3 regions of the Paraburkholderia sp. A3BS-1L genome follow, and region 2 is predicted to be linked to each of the others. Evidence: predicted binding sites of a transcription regulator. Region 2 holds the regulator's gene; each other region holds the start of a gene.
What was found. Region 2 encodes LexA, which represses DNA repair genes until DNA is damaged. Its sites were predicted from a motif close to ACTGTATNNNNATACAGT; they were not measured.
Positions count from the first base shown of each region.

Region 1 (7,115 bases), 840 kb from region 2:
TTCGAGGAAGCGGCGCGTGGCCTCGAACGAATTGAGCATCTGCTCGGGCCAGGGCGTTTGCAGCATCACGGCCTGATGATTCTCGAACGCCGACGACAGCAGCTTGACGAGTTCCGGCGAGCTCAGATGACGCAGCAGAACGCTCACGGCGATGGCGGTTGCCTGGCTGGCGCCTGCGGTTTGCAGTTCGGAATGTGTGAGGGCGGCGAGTTGCTTGTTGATGTCCATGCGGAATCTGCCTGGAGTGAAGATGTTGCGAGGCGGGCGCGGGCGCGCGGCAAGGCGGGGATGGGTGCGGGCGGCTGGTCCCCCTGGCAGGAATCGAACCTGCATCTAGCGCTTAGGAGGCACTTGTTCTATCCATTGAACTACAGGGAGCCGTCAAATCCGCTGCGGGGCGCACGAATTCCCACTCCGCCGGATCGCCATGTTTCCCAAGTCACCCGTCATGGCGCGGAGTCGGTGCAGGCGCAAGAGTATAGCAAACGCCATTCACCTCGAAAACGTCGTTCCCGCGTGCCGCTGGTCGCGCACCGCGGGTCGCGAACCGCGCGCGTCAGAATTCCACGGCTACGAAGTCGCCCTTGCCCACGTCGCACAGCGGGCAGCGCCAGTCGTCGGGGATATCCGCGAAGCGCGTGCCTGCCGCGATGCCTTCGTCGGGCAGACCTTCCTCTTCGTTATAGACCCAGCCGCAGATCAGGCAGACCCAGCTTTTGTATTCGATCACTTCGCTCACAACACACACCTTTTCGTTCGGTTCGACGCGGTTTTGCCCGCTGGTTTGCCCGCCATATGGCCCCATGAACCCCGTTGCACGGGCCGGGGCGAGCGGCCGGCGACCCGCGATGTTACCGGAAACGGCGCACCCGCGGCGCGTGGCGTAGTTCTTGCGATGTATGCTGGGACGCGGACGCATCGCGCCGCAACCCACTGAGCAACCACCGGGCAATCCCCCAGGAGCGAACAATGACCAGAAGGACATGGCTGGCCGGCGCAGCGCTGATGGCCTCGACGACGGCACTCCTCGCGATGAGCAGCATCGCGCGCGCCGAGGGCGTCTACTTCGTCGAGCCGAAGAACGGTGCAACGGTGAGCAACCCGGTGCACGTGAAATTCGGCGTCGATGGCATGACGGTTGCGCCCGCCGGCACGGCCACGCCCAAAACCGGACATCACCATCTGCTGATCGACGGCGCGGCGCTGCCGCAAGGCACGGTCGTACCGGCCAGCGAGAAGTCGATCCACTACGGCAAAGGCCAGTCCGAAGCCGACGTCACACTGCCGCCCGGCGACCACACGCTCACGGCGCAATTCGCCAACGGCGCGCATCAGTCGTATGGCCCCGAGTGGAGCCAGACGATCACGGTTCACGTGAAGTAGGCCGCACGGGCGGCCAGTCCCGCGAACCTTGTCGCAACGGGGCGCGGGCTGGACACATGAGGGGCTCCCATGCGCCCCCTGTGCCCAGCGCGCGCCCCGGTACAATACGCGCTTGCTCTCCAACGCAGGCAACGCTCTCCACTCATGTCGCTTTACACCATTACCGGCGCGCAACTCGCGTTCGGCCACGTCGCGCTGCTCGATCTCGCCGACTTTTCGCTCGAAGCCGGCGAGCGCGTCGGGCTGATCGGCCGCAATGGCGCGGGCAAGTCGTCGCTGCTCAAGATCGTCGCCGACCTCGCCAGACCCGATGACGGCCTCGTCACGCGCCAGCAGGATCTCTCGACCGTCTACGTGCCGCAGGAGCCCGATTTCGACGCCGAGGCCACCGTGTTCGACACGGTCGCCTCGGGGCTCGAGGGCGTGCGCGCGCTGCTCGACGAATTCGACGGGGTCGCGCACCGGCTCGCGGACACGCCCGAAGGCGCGGAACACGACGCGTTGCTCTCGCGCATGAATGCGCTGCAGTCGTCGCTCGATCACGCCGACGCCTGGAACTGGCGCACGCGTGTGTCGACCACGCTCGCGCAGATCGGCCTCGAAGGCGACGCGCGCGTGGGCGCGCTCTCGGGCGGCATGCAAAAGCGCGTGGCGCTGGCGCGCGCGCTCGTCGTGCAGCCCGACGTGCTGCTGCTCGATGAGCCGACCAACCACCTCGACTTCGACGGCATCCGCTGGCTCGAAGAACTGCTCGTCGCGCAGCGCTCGAGCCTGCTCTTCATCACCCACGACCGCGCGTTCCTCGATCGCGTGGCCACGCGCATCGTCGAGCTCGATCGCGGCAAGCTGCTCTCGTATCCGGGAAACTTCTCGCAGTATCAGGAGCGCAAGGCGCAGCAGCTCGAAGTCGAGCGCGTGGAAAACGAGAAGTTCGACAAGTTGCTCGCGCAGGAAGAAGTGTGGATCCGCAAGGGCGTGGAGGCGCGCCGCACGCGCAGCGTCGGACGCATCGCACGGCTCGTGCAGATGCGCAACGAGCGCGCCGAGCGCCGCAACGTACAGGGCAACGTGAAGCTCGACGTCGCGCAGGGCGAGAAGTCGGGCAAGATCGTCGCCGAGCTCACCGACGTCGTGAAGCGCTATGGCGACCGCACGATCGTCGACAACTTCTCGGGCACGGTGATGCGCGGCGACAAGATCGGCTTCGTCGGCCCGAACGGCGCGGGCAAGACCACGCTGTTGAAGCTGATCCTCGGCGAGCTCAAGCCGGACGCGGGCACCGTGCGCGTGGGCACGAACCTCCAGGTGGCGTACTTCGACCAGATGCGCGCGCAGCTCGACCTCGAAAAGAGTCTCGCCGACACCATCAGCCCGGGCAGCGACTGGGTCGAGATCAACGGCGCGAAGAAGCACGTGATGAGCTATCTGGGCGACTTCCTGTTCGCGCCCGAGCGCGCGCGCTCGCCCGTGAAGTCGCTGTCGGGCGGCGAGCGCAACCGCCTGTTGCTTGCACGTCTGTTTGCTCGCCCCGCGAACGTGCTGGTGCTCGACGAGCCGACCAACGACCTTGATATCCCCACGCTCGAACTGCTCGAAGAACTGCTGACCGACTACGACGGCACGGTGCTGCTGGTGAGCCACGACCGCGCGTTTCTCGATAACGTGGTGACTTCGGTGATCGCGTCCGAAGGCGAGGGGAAGTGGCGCGAGTACGTGGGCGGCTTCACCGACTGGCAGACCCAGAGCGCCCGCGCGCAGGAAATTGCCGAGGCGCGCGCGCCGAAGGAAACCGCGAGCGTGGCCGTCGCACCGAAGGAGAGCGCGGCGGGCCGCAACGCGCAGCGCACCGTGAAGCTTTCGTTCAAGGAGCAGCGCGAGCTTGAGGAACTGCCCAAACGTATCGAGGCGCTGGAGACCGAGCAGAAAACAATCGGTGCGCAGATCGAGGACGGCTCGATTTTCGCGAAGGATGCGCAGGAGGGGGCTCGGCTCACCGAGCGCTACGCGGCGATCGATGAGGAATTGCTGGTTGCGCTGGAGCGGTGGGAAGAGTTGGAGAGCAAGCGCAAGTGATGTGATGCGCAGAGAAGGCGGCCTGATGAAGGCCGCTTTTTTATGTGGGCTTCAGCTTCGAGAGCTTGTGTTTCAGGTCGGGCAAGGAGGTCTGTACGGTGCTCCAGACAATGTCGATGTCGACGGCAAATAGCCGTGCGAGACCTGGTTGCGCATTCCGTACATCGCCTCCCACGGTATCTCCGGGTGCGCGGCCGCAAAGTCAGGATGTTTCGCACGACGGCATCGACAGCCATCGGTGTTGCCTCGAAGCTCTCGTGTGAAAGAGGCTCCGTGTATGTGCGAATGCGTTCGATGGCGTCGAGGATATGCTGCAAGTAATCCGGGGTGCGCAGATCTTTTTTCCTCATACCGGTACCGATTCGGCGACTACGCGGGCACGGAAGGTCTCGGGCAGCGCTTTGGGCGTAAGTACGTCCACTCGCACGCCCATGAGCGCTTCGAGGCGCAACTGAATTTGCGCGAGATCGATAAGCGTAGTTTCCGGCGTTGGATCGACGAGTAAATCGAGGTCGCTATCCTCGTTATCCTCGTCACGCGCCGACGAGCCGAACACGCGCGCATTCATCGCGTGATGGCTTGCGACAATTTCGCGGATCTCAGCGCGATGCGCGCGCAAGGCTTCGGACGGTTTCATAACAACTCCACGCTCCCAAACAGGGCGACAGGCCGGTTGAATTCCTGGCGGCAGGCAGCGCGCCGCACGTGCCCAATTCTTCGCGACTCCCGCACCTCGCTACCCCTCGGCCGAACGGCCGACCCTCTTCCAAATTGCCGCGCAAGCCCAAATCAGTACAATACCTCGCGCATTCGAACAACTGCGGGAGCGCGCGCCGGCCCGGCGAGGTTTGCACGGGCGTTGCGCAGCGCGCTCACCCCGTTGTTTCGACACGGTTTTTTTGAACACTCAACGCGTTTTCCCCGCAGATGTCCACAGGACCTGTGGACAAGCGCGCGGATAACCCCCTGCGGATCACCATGGCAACGAAGAAGTCAAACGCTGCAAACGCTGGATATAGCGAAGCGTCGATCAAGGTGCTCAAGGGCCTCGAGCCCGTCCGGCAACGGCCGGGCATGTACACGCGCACCGAGAATCCGCTGCACATCATTCAGGAAGTCATCGACAACGCGTCCGACGAAGCGCTCGGCGGCTTCGGCAAGCGCATCACCGTCACGCTGCATGCCGACCATTCCGTGTCCGTCGACGACGACGGCCGCGGCATTCCGTTCGGCTTGCACCCCGAGGAGAAGGTGCCCGTCGTCGAAATCGTGTTCACGCGCCTGCATGCGGGCGGCAAGTTCGACAAGGCCGCCGGCGGCGCCTATACGTTCTCGGGCGGCCTGCACGGCGTGGGTGTCTCGGTCACCAACGCGCTTTCGACGCGGCTGGACGTGACCGTCTGGCGCGATGGCAAGGTCGCCGAAATCGGCTTTGCGGATGGCAACGTCGTCAAGCCCATCACCACGCGCAACGCCGCGCGCGACGAGAAAAAGACCGGCACGCGCGTGACCGCGTGGCCCGATCCGAAATACTTCGACTCGGCCAATCTGCCGCTCGGCGAACTGCAGCGGCTGCTGCGCTCGAAGGCGGTGCTGCTGCCCGGCGTCGAGGTCGAGCTCGTCAACGAGAAGACCGGCGAGCGCCTCTCGTGGAAATACGAAGACGGCCTGCGCGGCTATCTGCTCGAAGGCATGGGCGGCAGCGACTTGCTGATCCCGCTCTTCGAAGGCGAGCGCTACGCCGACGCTCGCACCACCGACGACACCTTCGCCGAAGGCGAGGGCGCCGCGTGGGTGGTCGCGTGGAGCGAGGAAGGCTCGCTCACGCGCGAGTCCTACGTCAACCTGATTCCGACGCCCGCGGGCGGCACGCACGAAAGCGGCCTGCGCGATGGCCTGTTCCAGGCCGTGAAGAGCTTCGTCGAATTGCACAATCTGCAGCCCAAGGGCGTGAAGCTGTTGCCCGAAGACGTGTTCGCGCGCGTCTCGTTCGTGCTCTCGGCCAAGGTGCTCGACCCGCAGTTCCAGGGGCAGATCAAGGAGCGACTCAATAGCCGCGACGCCGTGAAGCTCGTTTCGTCGTTCTCGCGTCCCGCGCTCGAACTGTGGCTCAACCAGCACGTCGAGCACGGCAAGAAGCTCGCCGATCTCGTCATCAAGCAGGCCCAGGCGCGCACGCGCGCGGGCCAGAAGGTGGAAAAGCGCAAGAGCTCGGGCGTGGCCGTGCTGCCCGGCAAGCTCACCGACTGCGAGTCGACCGACATCGCGCGCAACGAGCTCTTCCTCGTCGAGGGCGATTCGGCGGGCGGCTCCGCGAAGATGGGCCGCGACAAGGAATATCAGGCCATCCTGCCGCTGCGCGGCAAGGTGCTCAACACGTGGGAGACCGAGCGCGACCGTCTGTTCGCGAACAACGAGGTGCACGACATCTCGGTGGCGATCGGCGTCGATCCGCACAGCCCCGACGACACCGTCGATCTCTCGAACCTGCGCTACGGCAAGATCTGCATTCTCTCGGACGCGGACGTCGATGGTTCGCATATCCAGGTCTTGCTGCTCACGCTGTTCTTCAAGCACTTTCCGCAGTTGATCGAGCGCGGCCACGTGTGCGTGGCGCGCCCGCCGCTGTTCCGCGTCGATGCGCCCGCACGCGGCAAGAAGCCTGCGCAGAAGCTCTACGCGCTCGACGAAGGCGAGCTCGAAGCGATTCTCGACAAGCTGCGCAAGGACGGCGTGCGCGAAACGCAATGGACCATCAGCCGCTTCAAGGGTCTCGGCGAAATGAGCGCCGAGCAGCTCTGGGACACGACGATGAACCCCGACACGCGGCGCCTGTCGCCCATCTCGCTCGGCGAGCTCGACTATGAAGCCACCGTCGCACGCATGACGATGCTGATGGGCAAGGGCGAGGCGGCTTCGCGCCGCTCGTGGCTCGAAGAGAAGGGCAACGAAGTCGAAGCGGACATCTAAGTGCAACTGAGCGCACGCACACGAATACGGACTGATTGAAACATGGACGATCTTTTTGCTGAAGTCACTGATACCGGCGCCCCGGACGACGACACGCTCACGCTCGGCCACTACGCGGAACGCGCCTACCTCGACTACGCGGTGAGCGTGGTGAAGGGCCGCGCGCTGCCCGACGTCTGCGACGGCCAGAAGCCGGTGCAGCGGCGCATTCTCTACGCGATGAACGAGATGGGTCTCGGCGACAATGCCAAGCCCGTGAAGTCGGCGCGCGTGGTGGGCGACGTGCTCGGTAAATACCACCCGCACGGCGACCAGTCGGCGTACGACGCGCTCGTGCGCCTCGCCCAGGACTTCTCGATGCGCTATCCGCTCATCGACGGCCAGGGCAATTTCGGCTCGCGCGACGGCGACGGCGCGGCGGCCATGCGCTACACCGAAGCGCGCCTCACGCCCATCGCCAAGCTCCTGCTCGACGAAATCGACATGGGCACCGTCGATTTCATGCCGAACTACGACGGCTCGTTCCAGGAGCCGAAGACCCTGCCCGCGCGCCTGCCGATGCTGCTGCTCAACGGCGCATCGGGCATCGCGGTCGGTCTCGCCACGGAAATCCCCTCGCACAACCTGCGCGAAGTCGCGGCGGCGGCCGTGGCCATGATTCGGAACCCGAAGCTTTCGCACGCGGAGAT
Region 1 is NZ_CP120442.1:1,041,613-1,048,727, forward strand. It holds gene P5W99_RS04670 (hypothetical protein) at 1-228, opposite strand, end outside; tRNA gene P5W99_RS04675 (tRNA-Arg) at 304-378, opposite strand; gene P5W99_RS04680 (rubredoxin) at 557-739, opposite strand; gene P5W99_RS04685 (DUF4399 domain-containing protein) at 970-1,383, shown strand; gene P5W99_RS04690 (ATP-binding cassette domain-containing protein) at 1,528-3,456, shown strand; gene P5W99_RS04695 (nucleotidyltransferase family protein) at 3,803-4,093, opposite strand; gene P5W99_RS04700 (DNA topoisomerase IV subunit B) at 4,435-6,426, shown strand; gene parC (DNA topoisomerase IV subunit A) at 6,469-7,115, shown strand, end outside.
Region 1: P5W99_RS04700 (DNA topoisomerase IV subunit B) is a predicted target of LexA. The motif match lies at 4,347-4,364, and genes of this name have one in related genera.

Region 2 (7,115 bases):
GTGCGTGGCTCTTTCCGCACATCGGGCCCGAGGTGGCGAGCAGCCTCGGCTGGATCGTCGTTTTTGCGCTGGCCGGCATGCTGTTCGTGATCCCTACCGCCGGCGAGGTGCCTATCATTCAGGCGATGCTGGCGCTCGGCATGGGCGTGGGGCCGGCGGGCGCGCTGCTGATGACGTTGCCGCCCGTGAGTCTGCCGTCGTTCGCGATGCTGGCCGGCTCGTTCCGGGTGCGTACGCTGGCGCTGGTGGGCTCGGTGGTCGTGCTGTTCGGCGTGGTGGCAGGGCTGGCGACAGTCGCGCTGGGCTTTTAGCGCGCTTCATTAAGGCCTGTTCGCACGTATTGGTGCGCAACGGCGTGAACAGGCCCTAAGATAAGAGACACGCATCAACTTCGGATTGCCGGCCAGCCGGCTGGAGTCCGCACAGAACAGGGCTCGCGCCCGGGAACCGCCATGGCAAAGCAAAAAACGAATCCGAAACTCGAACAGGCCCTGACGCGGGGCGACCTCGCCATCCGGCAGGCCAACTCCGCTCGTGCAACGGCGGTTTTGCGCGCGCTCGGCAAGATGATCGTCGAGGCGTCGGCGACCATCGGCGTTGAGGCGCACACGTCGATCCCCGATGGCGACCGCATTTACGATCCCGCCGACGGCCTCTGGCCGCAGCAGTTGCTGATTTCGCTCGATGGTCCCGTCGAGGACTCGGATCCGGAAGAGATCCGAACGATTCGCCTGCTTGCCCAGTCGCAGTCCACGCAGTTCCGCGTCGAGTGGCATCGCGCCGACGGCAAGATCGGCCGTCAGGAAGGCGGCCCGTTCGCGACCGTCGCCTTCATTTCGGATGTCGACATCCCCTGGGGCGACGACGAAGACTGAGCTTGCTCCGAACCGCGCGCGTTAGCGCATCATGCGCCGCCGGAACAGGATCGAGGCGACGCCGAAGGGCACCACCACGTAGAGCACGAGCACGGCGAGATGCAGTCCCGCATGCTCGATCGGGCGCCCGAGCATGGCCGGGCGAATCAACTCGACGGCGTGCGCGAGCGGCAGCATCAGCGTGACGTGCTGCGCGACGGCGGGCAATTGCGTGAGCGGAAAGAACACGCCGGAAAGCAGCAGCATCGGCGTGAGCACGAGCGTTTGATAGAACATGAAGAAGTCGTAGGACGGCGCGAGCGCCGTGACGATCATCGCGCAGCTCGCGAATGCGAGGCCCGCGAGCGCGATCACGGGCAGCGCGAGCAGCATCGATGGAAAGCTCGCGTAGCCGAGCAGGCCCGCCACGATCATGATGGCCGCGCCCGACAGCACCGACTTGCTGGCGGCCCAGACAACCTCGCCGAGCACCACGTCGCCGAGCGAGAGAGGCGTGTGCATGATCGCTTCCCATGTGCGCTGCACGTGCATGCGCGAGAAACCCGAGTACATGGACTCGAAGCTCGCCGACATCATCACCGAAGACGACACCGTGCCTGCCGCGAGAAACGCGATGTACGAGACGCCGTCGACGTGGCCGACCATCAGCCCGAGCCCGAAGCCGAGGCCGAACAGATAGATCATCGGATCGGCGAGATTGCCGAACATCGAGGCGATTGCCAGCTTGCGCCAGACGAGATAGTTGCGCCGCCATACGGCGATCCAGTGCGTCGCGTTCGACGGCAGCGCCGCGCGCGGCTCGCGCATGGGCGACTGGGTGGGACGCGTGGGCGGCGGGGTTTGCGTGCGTGTCTGCATGATGGCGATGTTAATCCTGCATCTCGCGGCCCGTGAGCCGCAGGAACACATCTTCAAGATTCGCGGGCCGATGCAGGTAGCGCAAATCCGAGCGATGGCGCAAAAGCGCATGCACGGGCGCGGCTTCGTCGACATAGCAGAAGAGCGTTTCGCCGCTGATTTCCGTGCGCTTGGCGAGCGGCGCGAGCTCGTCGCGCAACGCCACCGGATCGGGCCCGTAGACCTCGATCACGTCGCAGCCGATTTCCGATTCGATCAGCGCCTTCGGTGGGCCCTCGGCGATCTTGCGGCCCTCCTCGATGACGCAGACGCGATTGCAAAGCCGTTCGGCCTCCTCCATGAAATGCGTCGTGAGGAGAATCGTTTTGCCGCGCGCGAGCAGCGAGCGCAGCCGCTCCCAGATCAGGTGGCGGGCCTGCGGATCGAGACCCGTGGTGGGCTCGTCCATCACCAGCACGTCGGGGTCGTTGACGAGCGCGCGCGCCAGCGTGAGACGGCGGCGCATGCCGCCGGAAAGCTCGCCCACGCGCGCATCGGCCTTGCTTTCGAGGCGTGCGAATTCGAGCAGCGGCGCGACGAGCGCGCGTTTCGCTTGCCGAGAGTCCGAAGTAGCGGCCGAACACGAGCAAATTCTCGCGCACTGTGAAGTCGGGATCGAGATTGTCGAATTGCGGCACGACGCCCACGCGCGCGCGCGCATGACGTGCCCGCGCGGGCACCGGTTCGCCGCACAGGCTGATGCGTCCGGCATCGGGCGAAACGATGCCGAGCAGCATGCGCAACGTGGTGGTCTTGCCTGCGCCGTTGGGGCCGAGGAGCCCGAAGCATTCGCCGGGGAGGACGTCGAACGACAGGCCGTTCACGACGGTCCTGTCTCCGTAGTGCTTGATCACCTGCTCGAATTCGATGGCGGGCATGGTTGGGCGGCTGTTGCATGTTGCAAGGCGGCCTATTATAGGGCGTTCATCTCCCCATGCCGTTGCACCATCGATGTGCACGCAAACCTGGCGTTTTCCAGCCCTTGCGTGTCGAATTGCGGCGCACCATCATGTAATAGTGACCTGCGTTTCCAGACGGGTAGGGAGAATCGATCATGGCGAGCTACAAGAAAATTCTGCTTTGTTACGACGGCTCGCGCGAAGGCCGCAAGGCGCTGCGTTGCGGCGCGGATCTGGCGCTGGACCTGCATGCGGAGACCCATCTGCTTTCGGTGGTCGACATGCGCTCGACGATCGCGCAAAGTGCGGGCTTGCTCACCGACGTGGCATGTGGGCGCTTCGAAGAAACGGCGCGCGAGATTCTGCAGGAAGGCGTGGACTGGCTGACCGAACGCGGCGTGCGCGCGCAGGGCCACTTCGCGTTCGGCCATCCGATCGACGAGATTGCGAATCTCGCCAATGAGCTGCACGTCGATCTCGTAGTGGTGGGGCATCGCTGCCGCACCGGACTTTCGCGCTGGTGGATGGGTGCGGGCAATACGCCGCTGCTCGACCGCGTGACGTGCAGCATTCTCGTGGCCTGCTCTTCGGCTGCCGAGGAAAAACAGCAACAGCAGGCGGCGGCCTAGCCGCTATCAATCGCTTCCGCGATTGCAGCGCTCAGTCAATCAGCGAAAAGCGGCGGAGCCACTACCACGAAGATGGCTCGCCGCAATTCTTGCGGTTCATCTCGGTACGGCTTGCTCAGTTCGACGCGCTCGCGTCGTTGCCGGTATTCGGCTCGTTCAATTCCACGGCGGCGAGCTTCCACGAAAACAGCCCATGACGCTGCAGGATGGCGGCATAGCGATCGCCGCCATAGCCGCTGTTTGCGCCGCGCTGCCACGTGACAACGAACGTGTTCAGACTGCGATAGCCCGCCGAGGTTTGCGCGCGCGGCTGAGCTTGCTGCGGCTGCGGCGATTGCGCCTGAGCCGGCGGATTGCCGGGCGCGGGCTGCGTCGCTTGGCCTGCCTGTGACGATGGTGGCGGCGACGGCGCTTCAGCCGGCGGCACAGGCGCGGGCCGTTCTCCCGGCTTGCCGGTCGGCGGCATGCCGCTGAGCAATGCGGCCACGCCCTCTGGCGTGGCATACGCGTCCACCAGTGGGCCGATCAGCGCATTGCCGATCATCGCGCCGAACAGCATGAGTGGATTGCTGGCGTGGGCGGCCTCCATGCGTTGTTGCAGCATCTCGCCAACCTGCTGCTTCAAGCTCGCGCGCAGCGCCGGGTAGTCGACGTACTCGCTCAGTGCGGCTGCGTCGCGTGCGTCGGCGGCTGCCTTGAGGTTATTCAGCGCGATATATGGCGATGCATAGCCATAGCCCACTGCCGCCACGATTGCAACCGCCGCGACGGCGATTGCGACGGGCTTCTTCCAGCTGGATGATTTGCGCGGATACGTTTGGGTATCGGTCATTGGTTAGTGCAACCCTGCAGTGTTCAATCAGGGTGTTGACCGCGCGCAATCAAAAACGATCCCACTTTTATTGCTTACTTTGCCAGCGCGACCGGCGCATCGGCCTGCTGCTCCGCGATACAGCGGTCGATGGCGCGGCACACCGCCTCCATCGTGCCCACCATGATGAGCCGCGACTGGCCGTGATAGACGCGCACCGGTGCGCGGCGGTCGGGCTGCTCCGCATTCAGCGTGCTGTTGAGCGAAACGCGTGCGAAGGCCGGCTGCGCGGAAGGCAGCGGGCGCGCTTCGTCTTCTTGCTCGATGTCGTCGAAGAGCGAGCCATTGATCTGGTAGCCGCATTGACGGCCAAGGGCCGCCGCCGAAGCACGCGCCTCGCGCATGGCGCACGAGGCAATCCCGCGCAGATGGCGCAGACGGCCGAATTGACGGAAGGGCAACAGGCGGGCAAGGCGTTCCATGACTCTCTCCGGAAAATGCGCAGAAGATGCGCAGAAAATGCGCAGGCGGAATTATCAGAATTCGGTGGGACGGATCAGACCAACGGCAATGCCTTCGAGCGCGAAATCCGCGCTGCCGGCCGCGACGAAAATATTCTCGTAGTCAGGGTTCTCCGCGATCAGCTCGATGCCGTTGCGCTGCCGCTTCAGGCGCTTCACGGTGACGTCGTCGCCAAGACGCGCCACGATGATCTGGCCATCCTTCGCTTCGCTCTTTTTTTGCACGGCGAGCAGGTCGCCGTCGAGGATGCCCGCGTCGCGCATGGACAGCCCGCGCACCTTGAGCAGGTAGTCGGGCCGGCTCGAAAAGAGCGCGGGGTCGCAGGTGTAGTTCTGCGAAATGTGCTCTTGCGCGAGGATCGGACTACCCGCCGCGACGCGGCCCACGAGCGGCAGCGAGAGCTGCATGAGGCCCGCGTGCGGCAGCGTGAATTGATGCGGCAGATCGCCCGGACCGGGCACGAGGCGGATGCCGCGCGAAGCGCCCGCAGCCAGCTCGATCACGCCCTTGCGCGCCAGCGCGCGCAGATGTTCCTCCGCCGAGTTCGCCGAACTGAAGCCCAGTTCGGCGGCGATTTCCGCGCGCGTGGGCGGAAAGCCGGTGCGCTCGATCGCGCGGCGGATCAGATCGAAAACCTGCTGCTGTCGTGCGGTGAGTTTGGTCATGGCGCTACTGTATGTTTGAACAGGTGACTGTATTTTTATACAGTACTCGCCGCTTTTCAAGTGTTACTTGAACTTTGTCATCCGCACGGCGTCGCGACGGCGCTTTCCCTTCCCCGACGGACGCAACCACCGGCAAAACAGGCGCAAGCGCCCAATTCCTCCGTCCTTACCACTTTTACGTATTAAAAAATGAGAAAACATCATTTTTAATAATGTAAGCCGATCGCTAGACTGGCCTCCATCGATTGCTGCATGGCACGCGAGAACGCACGAAAGTGCACGAATGCGCACGACGACACGGAGAAAAAGTGGATGAAACAAGGCATTACGGGGCACGCATGGTTCAGGACGCTGGCGGCGAAACTGCTGATCGGCGTGGCGCCGCTCGTCGGCATGGCGGCCTTCGCGCCGGCGGCGCATGCGGACACGGCGCTGCTCAACGTCTCCTACGATCCCACGCGCGAGCTGTATCAGGACATCAACGAAGCCTTTATCAAGGAGTGGAAGGCGAAAGGCGGCGAGACGCTCACCATCAAGCAGTCGCACGGCGGTTCCGGCGCTCAGGCGCGCTCGGTGCTAGACGGACTGCAGGCCGACGTTGTGACGCTCGCGCTCGCCTGGGACATCGACGCACTCGCCAATAAAGGGCTGATCGCGAAGGACTGGCAAATGCGTCTGCCCGACAACGCCTCGCCATACACCTCGACCGTCGTGTTTCTCGTGCGCAAGGGCAATCCGAAGCGCATCAAGGACTGGGACGACCTCGTGAAGCCCGGCGTCTCGATCGTCACGCCCAATCCGAAGACCTCGGGCGGCGCGCGCTGGAATTACCTCGCGGCGTGGGCCTATGCGGCGCACCAGCCGGGCGGCAACGACCAGAAGGCGAAGGCCTTCGTCACGAAGCTCTACAAGAACGCAGGCGTGCTCGACTCGGGCGCGCGCGGCGCGACCACGAGCTTCGTGCAGCGCGATATCGGCGACGTGCTGATCGCCTGGGAAAACGAAGCATTCCTTTCGGTTAAGGAGTTCGGGCCGGACAAGTTCGAGATCGTGGTGCCGTCGGCCAGCATTCTCGCGGAGCCGCCGGTTGCGGTGGTCGACAAGGTCGTGGACAAGCACGGCACGCGCAAGGTGGCGCAGGCGTATCTCGAGTTCCTCTATGGCGAGAAGGGGCAGGAGATTGCCGCGAAGAACTTCTATCGTCCGCGCTCGGACAAGGTGCCGGCGGCGATCACGGCGAAGTTCCCGAAGCTCAAGCTTTACACGGTCGACGAGGCGTTCGGCGGCTGGGCCAAGGCGCAGAAGACGCATTTCGCCGATGGCGGCGTGTTCGATTCGATTTATCAGCCGCAATAAGCCGGCCGTAAGCCGGCCGTAGTAAGCCGACGGCAATACGCAGTAGCAAGCAACGCCAAAAACAAGGCGCGCCCGACGAGGCGCGTCTTTAGCCGCGGCGCCCCGCATGTATCGTATGACGAGAGGTGCTCCGCGCAACCCATGTGAAGAGATAGAGCATGACGACGTTTCGATTACAGAAGCCAGGCGCGCTGCCGGGATTCGGCGTGACGCTCGGCATCACGGTGGCGTATCTGAGCCTCGTGGTGCTCATTCCGCTTGCGGCCACGTTCCTCAAGACCGCGACGCTCGATTGGGCGCAGCTCGTGCGCGCGGTGGCGTCGCCGCGCGTGCTCGCGTCGTACCGCCTCACATTTTTCTCCGCGCTTGGCGGAGCGCTCATCAATGCGGTGTTCGGGTTCTTGCTCGCCTGGGTGCTGGTGCGCTACACGTTCCCGTTCAAGCGCGTGATCGATGCGCTC
Region 2 is NZ_CP120442.1:1,885,972-1,893,086, reverse strand. It holds gene P5W99_RS08530 (permease) at 1-311, shown strand, start outside; gene P5W99_RS08525 (hypothetical protein) at 453-875, shown strand; gene P5W99_RS08520 (ABC transporter permease) at 897-1,733, opposite strand; partial or broken gene nodI (nodulation factor ABC transporter ATP-binding protein NodI) at 1,744-2,650, opposite strand; gene P5W99_RS08510 (universal stress protein) at 2,827-3,300, shown strand; gene P5W99_RS08505 (DUF2939 domain-containing protein) at 3,416-4,132, opposite strand; gene P5W99_RS08500 (hypothetical protein) at 4,207-4,593, opposite strand; gene lexA (transcriptional repressor LexA) at 4,648-5,298, opposite strand; gene P5W99_RS08490 (sulfate ABC transporter substrate-binding protein) at 5,611-6,654, shown strand; gene cysT (sulfate ABC transporter permease subunit CysT) at 6,813-7,115, shown strand, end outside.

Region 3 (7,115 bases), on a different replicon from region 2:
TTTCTGGCTGCAACCTTGCGCGGCGCCGATGCCTTTTTCGCGGGTGCTGCGGCCTTGCGCCCACGCGCCCCCTTTGCCGGAACCGCTGCTGCACGGCCAGCCTTTTTAGTGGCGACTGCCGTCTTCGGCGCCTTTTTAGCAACGACACGCTTTGCGCCAGCCTTCTTCGCAGGCGCTGCCTTTGCGTCGGCAGTCCTGGCCGTTGCCGCAGCTTCAATCAGGAATTTCGAACGATCCTTGACGTCGCGAATCCAGAGCGGCGCCAGACCACGGCCCGACCACGTCGCACCCGTTTTCGGATCCGCGTATTTCGGCGCAACGTGATGTACGGCCGCACCTGGGGCTTTTGCTGCCGCCTTTGCCAGCGTCGTCCCAGGTTTGCGACCGCGGCGCTTTGCAACAAAGCCTTCGATGTCAGCGACAGTCAGGCCGTGTTTTTGCATCAGGTCACGGATTTTCGTCAGCCCAACCGACGTCTGTTTTTCAGCGATCGTGGCCGCCTGTTTTTGCAGCTTTGCAATTTTCAAGTTGATTGCGTCCAAAGTAGCCATATTCCAATCCTCCCTGTGAGTTTTTCGACCAGGCGATCCTGAAACTTCCCTGGCTTGTTTGCCAGGCACTTCGAAGTTTGGTCTGTCCGGCAGAGCTGACGCCATCGTCAATGGCGGTGATTATGACTTTATCAGTACGCCCGTGCAAACTGAATGCCCAGCGCCCCAGCAGTTCCAGTGTTACTGGACGTTAAAACCTGAGTTTGATTCTCCATTTCCCAGACACGTATCCCGCGTTTCGTCGCTCGCGTGACCGATACTCTATTCCGTTCATGAACTCATGAGTGAAACACAAGATTACAAACTGTGCGGGAGCTAACCAGGCAGCACCTTCCGGTTGATTTATACTGTCTGAAAAGAAAGCGACCGCCAGTCGCTGCGTTTTCGTGTGCTGTTCCCAACAGAGCGCCGTTCGAGAATACCCCACCTACTTCGCTACCGCAGCATGGCCTGCTGGAGTCGGGTGTTATCCTGGCGGCACGCGGTTTGCAATTACCGGCCCAACAACAGCTTGTTGTGCGGAGAATACCGAATGGATGAAAGAAAGCGCGATAGCATCGTGGCCTATCTGCGCAGACGGATGGCCGAATTTGGAATCAGACCGGAAGACATCGCTACTTCACTTGCGGCAGATCAGGCGCGTTTGTGTGCGGTGCGTTTTCGCGACGCTTCCGGTAATACATGGGATGGCAAGGGCGCTGCGCCGCAATGGATTGTTCAGGCGACCAGCGCCGGGCAGTCTCTTGAGCATTTCGCCCTTGATGGGGCGCCGAACCGGCACGCAGACAAGCGCACTGGCGCCGACTGGCACAATGACCCGTTTGCTGGCACCAGACTGGCCACAATCAGGACAGAGGGCATTCCCGCCGCCTGAAGTGATGATCAAGGGTCAGCCAGGATCTGAAGCCAGACCGCATCTTCCTTGCGCCAGGATCGTGGACGTGCGCGAGTTGCGACTCGATGCCGATCAAGAATAGTGCTTCCACCATGGGGCAAAAAGCCATGTAGTACGCGACGCGCGCGAGCTGGCCAATGACTGGAAATACACCGGCTGGAGAGCGCCTGACGAGCCAATGCGACGGGATCATGGCGAGGGGCAGGACTTCTGGCGCCCCGCCCTTCGCTGGATCTGCGGCACCTGTTTCAGACATGTCCGACTCTGGAGCGCAGCCGGTATCGTCAATCAGTTGCAGCGCGCGATCTGCACCGGCAGGCTCGCGTATGAGCGCGCACGGCGCCGCGACGAAATGATCGTGATATCCGGCTCGTTGATGCTGCTGGCAACCGTGGTGGTTGCGAGGCATGCGCAGAGGATGCGGGCGCCCCTTGACCGCCGGTGGAGCAATGGTGAAGGGATCGGCTACGACGGGTTGTGACGGCGCACTTCGCGTACCTAAATTCTCCGGCGACAGTCCCATGTCGCAGTCAGCCCCGTCAAGACGACTCCGGGCTTGCCGCTAAAAGCGGCTTCAGGAGCCCGGCGTCACCATGTCGCCTGTCGTTCCGGACGCATCGGTTTTCATCCCGCTCTTCCGCTTGAACCAGTCTCCGAATGACGAGTCATCTAACGCGTATTCCCCGCGAGCCGAACGCCAGACCAGGTCTTTCTTGCGGAGTGCGTCGAGCGCCTTCTGGATGTGAGTCGCGGCGAGAGTCGAGCCCACAATCCGCGAGCAGGCGGTGATGGTCACTTCAGAGAAGGGTTCGAATTGTGGTCCGCCTTCGACAAGCAGGCTGAGCACCGCCTGCTGCGGCCTGCTCAGGTTGTCGTACGCCCTCGAATACTCGTCCCAGATTTCATCCTGCCGTGCGATCGCCCCTCGAGCCAGCCGCTCTCCAAGACTGTGTGCGGCGCCTTCATCCAGGGCGATTTCCGAAATGATTTTCTTCAGGACCTCGGGGCGATGGCCCACCAGCTTGAACGCGTCAAATACGGCATCCGGTTCAAACCGGTTGTCTTCTGCCAGGTGCTGATTGATTCGCCCGGTGTACCAGTCAACGTAGTCGCGACCAAGAAACGGGAAAGGTTGAACAGAACTTCCATAGAACGGCTGCTTCTTCGTGAGCACGAGGTGCAGGAGTTTGTCGCGATGTGAACCCGTGCATACGATGAAAAGTCGCCGGCCACCGTGCGCATCGACGCCGACGGTGTCGCGCGCCGACTTGAGCGAGAACATCAGGTCATCGGCAGAATTGAGTACCTCCTGCGCTTCATCGACGACGAGCATCACCGGCTTGCCGGCTACTTCGGACAGTGTTCGAAGGGCAACCGCGAGTGTCTTGCCCTCCGGAGCGCCGACGTTTTCAAGCCCGTAATCCTCAAGGGTTACGGCCGCGGCGCTTATGCCGGACTTCAGGGCAAGTTCGCCGGCAACCCGGCTTTGCTCGATGCGCAGCGCGTTGACCACGGCCGTCGCGACGAGTCGCGTTGGCGGGGTCTGCTGCGACTCCCACAAGTCCACATACACCGGCAGCCATTGCCTCTCGACGGCCTCTGGCATCAGGTCGCGCCGGAGAAAGGTCGTCTTGCCGGTGCGCCGCGGTGCGGCCAGGAACAGGCCCGAACTCGCATCCACAAGTCCGTCGCCCGTCAGTGCGTCGCAGTAGTCTGCGGCCAGCTTCTGTCTGGTGAAATACTGCGACATGGCAATTACCCGAGATTATCCATTGGAGGATAAATTATACTAGTAAAAGATAATTTAGTATAACCCAGAGGACACGCGATCCGACCGGCCTCCCAGCCACAGTCGGCGAGGGATTCTGGCTAGATTCCGCGCGGCGCAATGACGACTCTCAGCGGGGGTGGCTTGCCGCCCGCCAGCTTGCCGTTGCGCGTTTCGTTGTCTCGCTCGAGCACGAGCGCGGCCGCAATGCGATTCCCCCAACGGGCGTGGAAGTCGCGCTGGGCGAACCGACGTGGCACGAAGAACACCTCGTCCGGCTGCTGAAGGAGCGACTCTCGCGGATCGAACTCGCGGCCCCGGTCATTGCACTCAGGCTCGAAGCGAAGGACGTGCGGGAAGCCGAGGCTCCGAGCGAATCGCTGTTTCCCGAACCCGGAGGATCGCCCCAGGATCACGCGCGCCTCATGGAACTGCTCACGGCAAGGCTGGGTTCAGGCAATGTGATGAGAGCGGCACCCGTCGCCGATTTCCGTCCCGAAGTCGCCGCGCAGTGGGTGCCGGTCAGCAGCGAATCCCAACCCTCACGCACCGATCTGCCGCGGGATTTGCCTCGCCCGGCATGGCTCCTCGAGGTGCCCATCCAGCTCATCATGCATGGCCACCGTCCGTTCTACGGCACGCCGCTGCGGATGGTATCGCCCGGCGAGCGGATCGAGTGTGGCTGGCAGGACGGTCACATCGTGACGCGTGACTATTTCGTCGCCGAAGCCGAAAACAATCTGCACTACTGGGTATTTCGCGAGCGCGTCGGCAGCCGTGATGAGCGCGAGCCATGCTGGTTTCTTCACGGCCTGTTTGGCTGAAATGCCGGAGTTGGCACAGGGGCGTGAGCGCTGTGCTCCAGTTATCCGCCGCGAGTGCGCTTTGGCGCCGAACGGCCCCAGACATCCTCTGGCGGGATCGTCATGCCGCCGCCTGGTGGACGCTACGGATCCCGTCTGCCAGACTCAGGTGCCCGGGTTGTGAGAAACGGGTGACGGCTTCGAGTGGAGCGAGATGCAACTGCTCCTCGTGTAACGTCAGCAGTTCTGCGAACAGTTCGAAGATTGCCTGATCGATACCCCAGATGCCAGACCCCAGCGCCGCGCGCAGGCCGCGCTCGAGCGCGTCGTGCGCTTCGGTCAAGCCCTCAATGCGCGCCCGGCCATACCCCGCGTCGAAGAGGTGTGAGGTGCTGACGATGAGCTGTGCCATCGTGACGAAATGCGCAAGATCGCCGCGCTGCAGCCGGAGGCTGGACAGCGTGATGGGGTATGCGATCATCCGCTGACGCACCGCCCTCTCCGGGAGGGGAAGCAAACGAACAGCCAGTGGAATGCCGCAGCGGCGCGTCTACGCGCCTTGCCTGGTTCGGGACATGACAGGAAAGGATTAACGATGCTTTCCTTCGATAACGGCACGATTGTTGTCGCGCTTCAATCCGGTGACTGCTTCATGAAGGCAAACCACGGCAGAACCCGCGTCAGGACGTCGACCTCCAGGTCACAATGGCAGCCACCCTCTCCAGTTCCGCGACATACCAGAACCAGAGCGCTTCCATGTCGTCAGCAACGCTTTCCTGCTACTCGTTATCTTGAAATCCGCTATCCGAAATCTGGTGCCTGCAGGACTCCGTCGACAGAAGCCGGGGCGGCTCAAGAACGATGCCCCATGCGGTCAGCAGACCATCAAAAGACAGCTGGCCTGCCTGCGCCCGGGGCGCGGGCAACGCGACTCCGGTTGCCCGATAGTGAACCCGGTCCTTCGCGCTTGCACCTGAACGCACGATGCGCTCAAGCGCCCCATTACGCAGCGCGTACTGCACAGCATCAGAAGCCGTGCGCGACTTCATCAGTCCGGACGCCGCGATCTCGCTTACCGTCGCGCTCGCGCGTTCGCGAAACCACGCGAGGAGTACCTCAGCGTTGGCGTGCGTGCTCATGACTGGCCCTCCCTGCGCGCGGGGCTTTGCCGCGCGATATGTGTAGTGGTTGTCAATCCTGTGTCTGGCCCGTCAGCTCGGGCCATGAAATGGCACGCTCTTGCGCCTGTAAAGCGTCATGAGTCTTTCTGTTCATCGAAGGGTACGTGTTCACCCGTCGGCGACTGCTTGCCAAGCTTGCCTTCATTTTCCATCGCGTCCTGCCATGCCAGCATGGCGTTCGCGACAGCGTCCTTCTCGCCGCTGAAGGACAGCACCGTCTCCCCGCACGACGGACAGATGCCGCCGAACGCCGCCTGGATACCCGCCATGTTTCGCGTGTCGAGTGCGTCGAAGTCGTTGAATGCGGTCTTGCACGCACCGCACACCAGCTTCTCCGGGCGCAACGCATCTATCTTCGCCTTTGCCTGCGCGATGCGTTGTTCCTGCGTCCCGCGCTGTTTTGCCTGTCCCATCGTTTGTGCTCCATTTGCTGTGAACCGGTTGTGGCCGGATTTTCCGCGATGTTTGCCCGCCTCAGTCCGGTTTATTCCGGGGAAAGCCGATATTTTCGCCAGCCAGCCGGTTTGCGCTAGAATACCACTGTATAAATATACAGTGTCGAGGGCGGAAAGACGGAATCAGGGTGTCCGGGTCCAATGGATCGGGTGCCGGCTGGGCCGCGCGCGCAATTTATGCCTGCACCTGACTTTGGCGGACTGCCGGCGTATGCCGAACTCCAGTGCGCGTCGAATTTCTCCTTCCTCCGCGGTGCCTCGCACGCCGACGACATCGCCGCGCGTGCGGCACAGCTGGGTTATGCAGCAATCGCCGTCACGGACGAATGCTCGCTGGCCGGGGTCGTGAGAGCGCACGTCGAAGCGAAAAGCGCGGGTATCCCATTCATTGTGGGGTCCGAGTTTGCGCTGACGAATGCCGACGGCTCGCACGCCTTGCGCTTTACCGCCCTTGCCATGACGCGAGAGGGCTACGGCAATCTCAGCGAGTTGATCACGCTTGCGCGCATGCGCGTGGAAAAGGGAAGCTACCGGCTCGCCGCACGCGACCTGGATCACCCGGAGGCTTCTCACGGACACCTGAAGGGACTGCCGGACTGCATGGCGATCCTCATCCCGGAGTACCCGGCCAATGAGGCGCGCCTCGATGCGCAACTCGAATGGTTTGCGGCGACGTTCGGTGAGCGCGCGCGGATCGCGCTCACGCTTCATGCCCGCGCGATGGACGACCTGCATCGCGGAGCGATCGAGCGGGCAGCAGCGCGCCACGCCGTGCCCGTGGTGGCCACCGGCGCTCCGGTCATGCACGTTCGCTCGCGCAAGCCGCTTCAGGACGTGCTGAGCGCGATCCGCCTCGGGCGGCCGGTTGCCGAGTGCGGCTATGACCTCGCGCCCAACGCCGAACAGCATCTGCGTTCACGTCTGCGTCTGGCCAATCTTTATCCGGCGCGAGCGCTGGCCGAGACCGTCGAGATTGCGCGTCGCTGCACGTTCTCTCTCGACGAGCTCCGCTACGAGTATCCGGACGAACTTGTACCCGAAGGCTTCACGCCCGAGGCCTACCTGCGCCAGGAAACCTACATTGGCGCGCACCGGCGCTGGCCGGCGGGCATTCCGCACAAGATACAGGCGCAGATCGAGCACGAACTCGCGCTCATCGCGGACCTGCAGTACGAACCTTACTTTCTGACGGTCTACGACATCGTGCGCTTCGCACGCAACGAGGGGATTCTCTGCCAGGGTCGCGGCTCGGCTGCCAACTCCGCAGTCTGCTATTGCCTCGGCGTGACCGAGGTGGACCCGGCACGCTCGTCGATGCTGTTCGAGCGCTTCATCAGCAAGGAACGCGGCGAGCCGCCAGACATTGATGTCGACTTCGAGCACCAGCGGCGCGAGGAGGTGGTTCAGTACATCTACCGCAAATACGGGCGCGAGCGCGCAGCGCTGACGGCTGCCGTAACGA
Region 3 is NZ_CP120446.1:194,914-202,028, reverse strand. It holds gene P5W99_RS36420 (H-NS histone family protein) at 1-551, opposite strand, end outside; gene P5W99_RS36415 (H-NS family nucleoid-associated regulatory protein) at 1,084-1,425, shown strand; gene P5W99_RS36410 (hypothetical protein) at 1,625-1,927, shown strand; gene P5W99_RS36405 (hypothetical protein) at 2,021-3,196, opposite strand; partial or broken gene P5W99_RS36400 (DNA polymerase Y family protein) at 3,352-4,038, shown strand; gene P5W99_RS36395 (hypothetical protein) at 4,139-4,510, opposite strand; gene P5W99_RS36390 (hypothetical protein) at 4,797-5,156, opposite strand; gene P5W99_RS36385 (hypothetical protein) at 5,273-5,611, opposite strand; gene P5W99_RS36380 (error-prone DNA polymerase) at 5,831-7,115, shown strand, end outside.
Region 3: P5W99_RS36380 (error-prone DNA polymerase) is a predicted target of LexA. The motif match lies at 5,738-5,755, and genes of this name have one in related genera.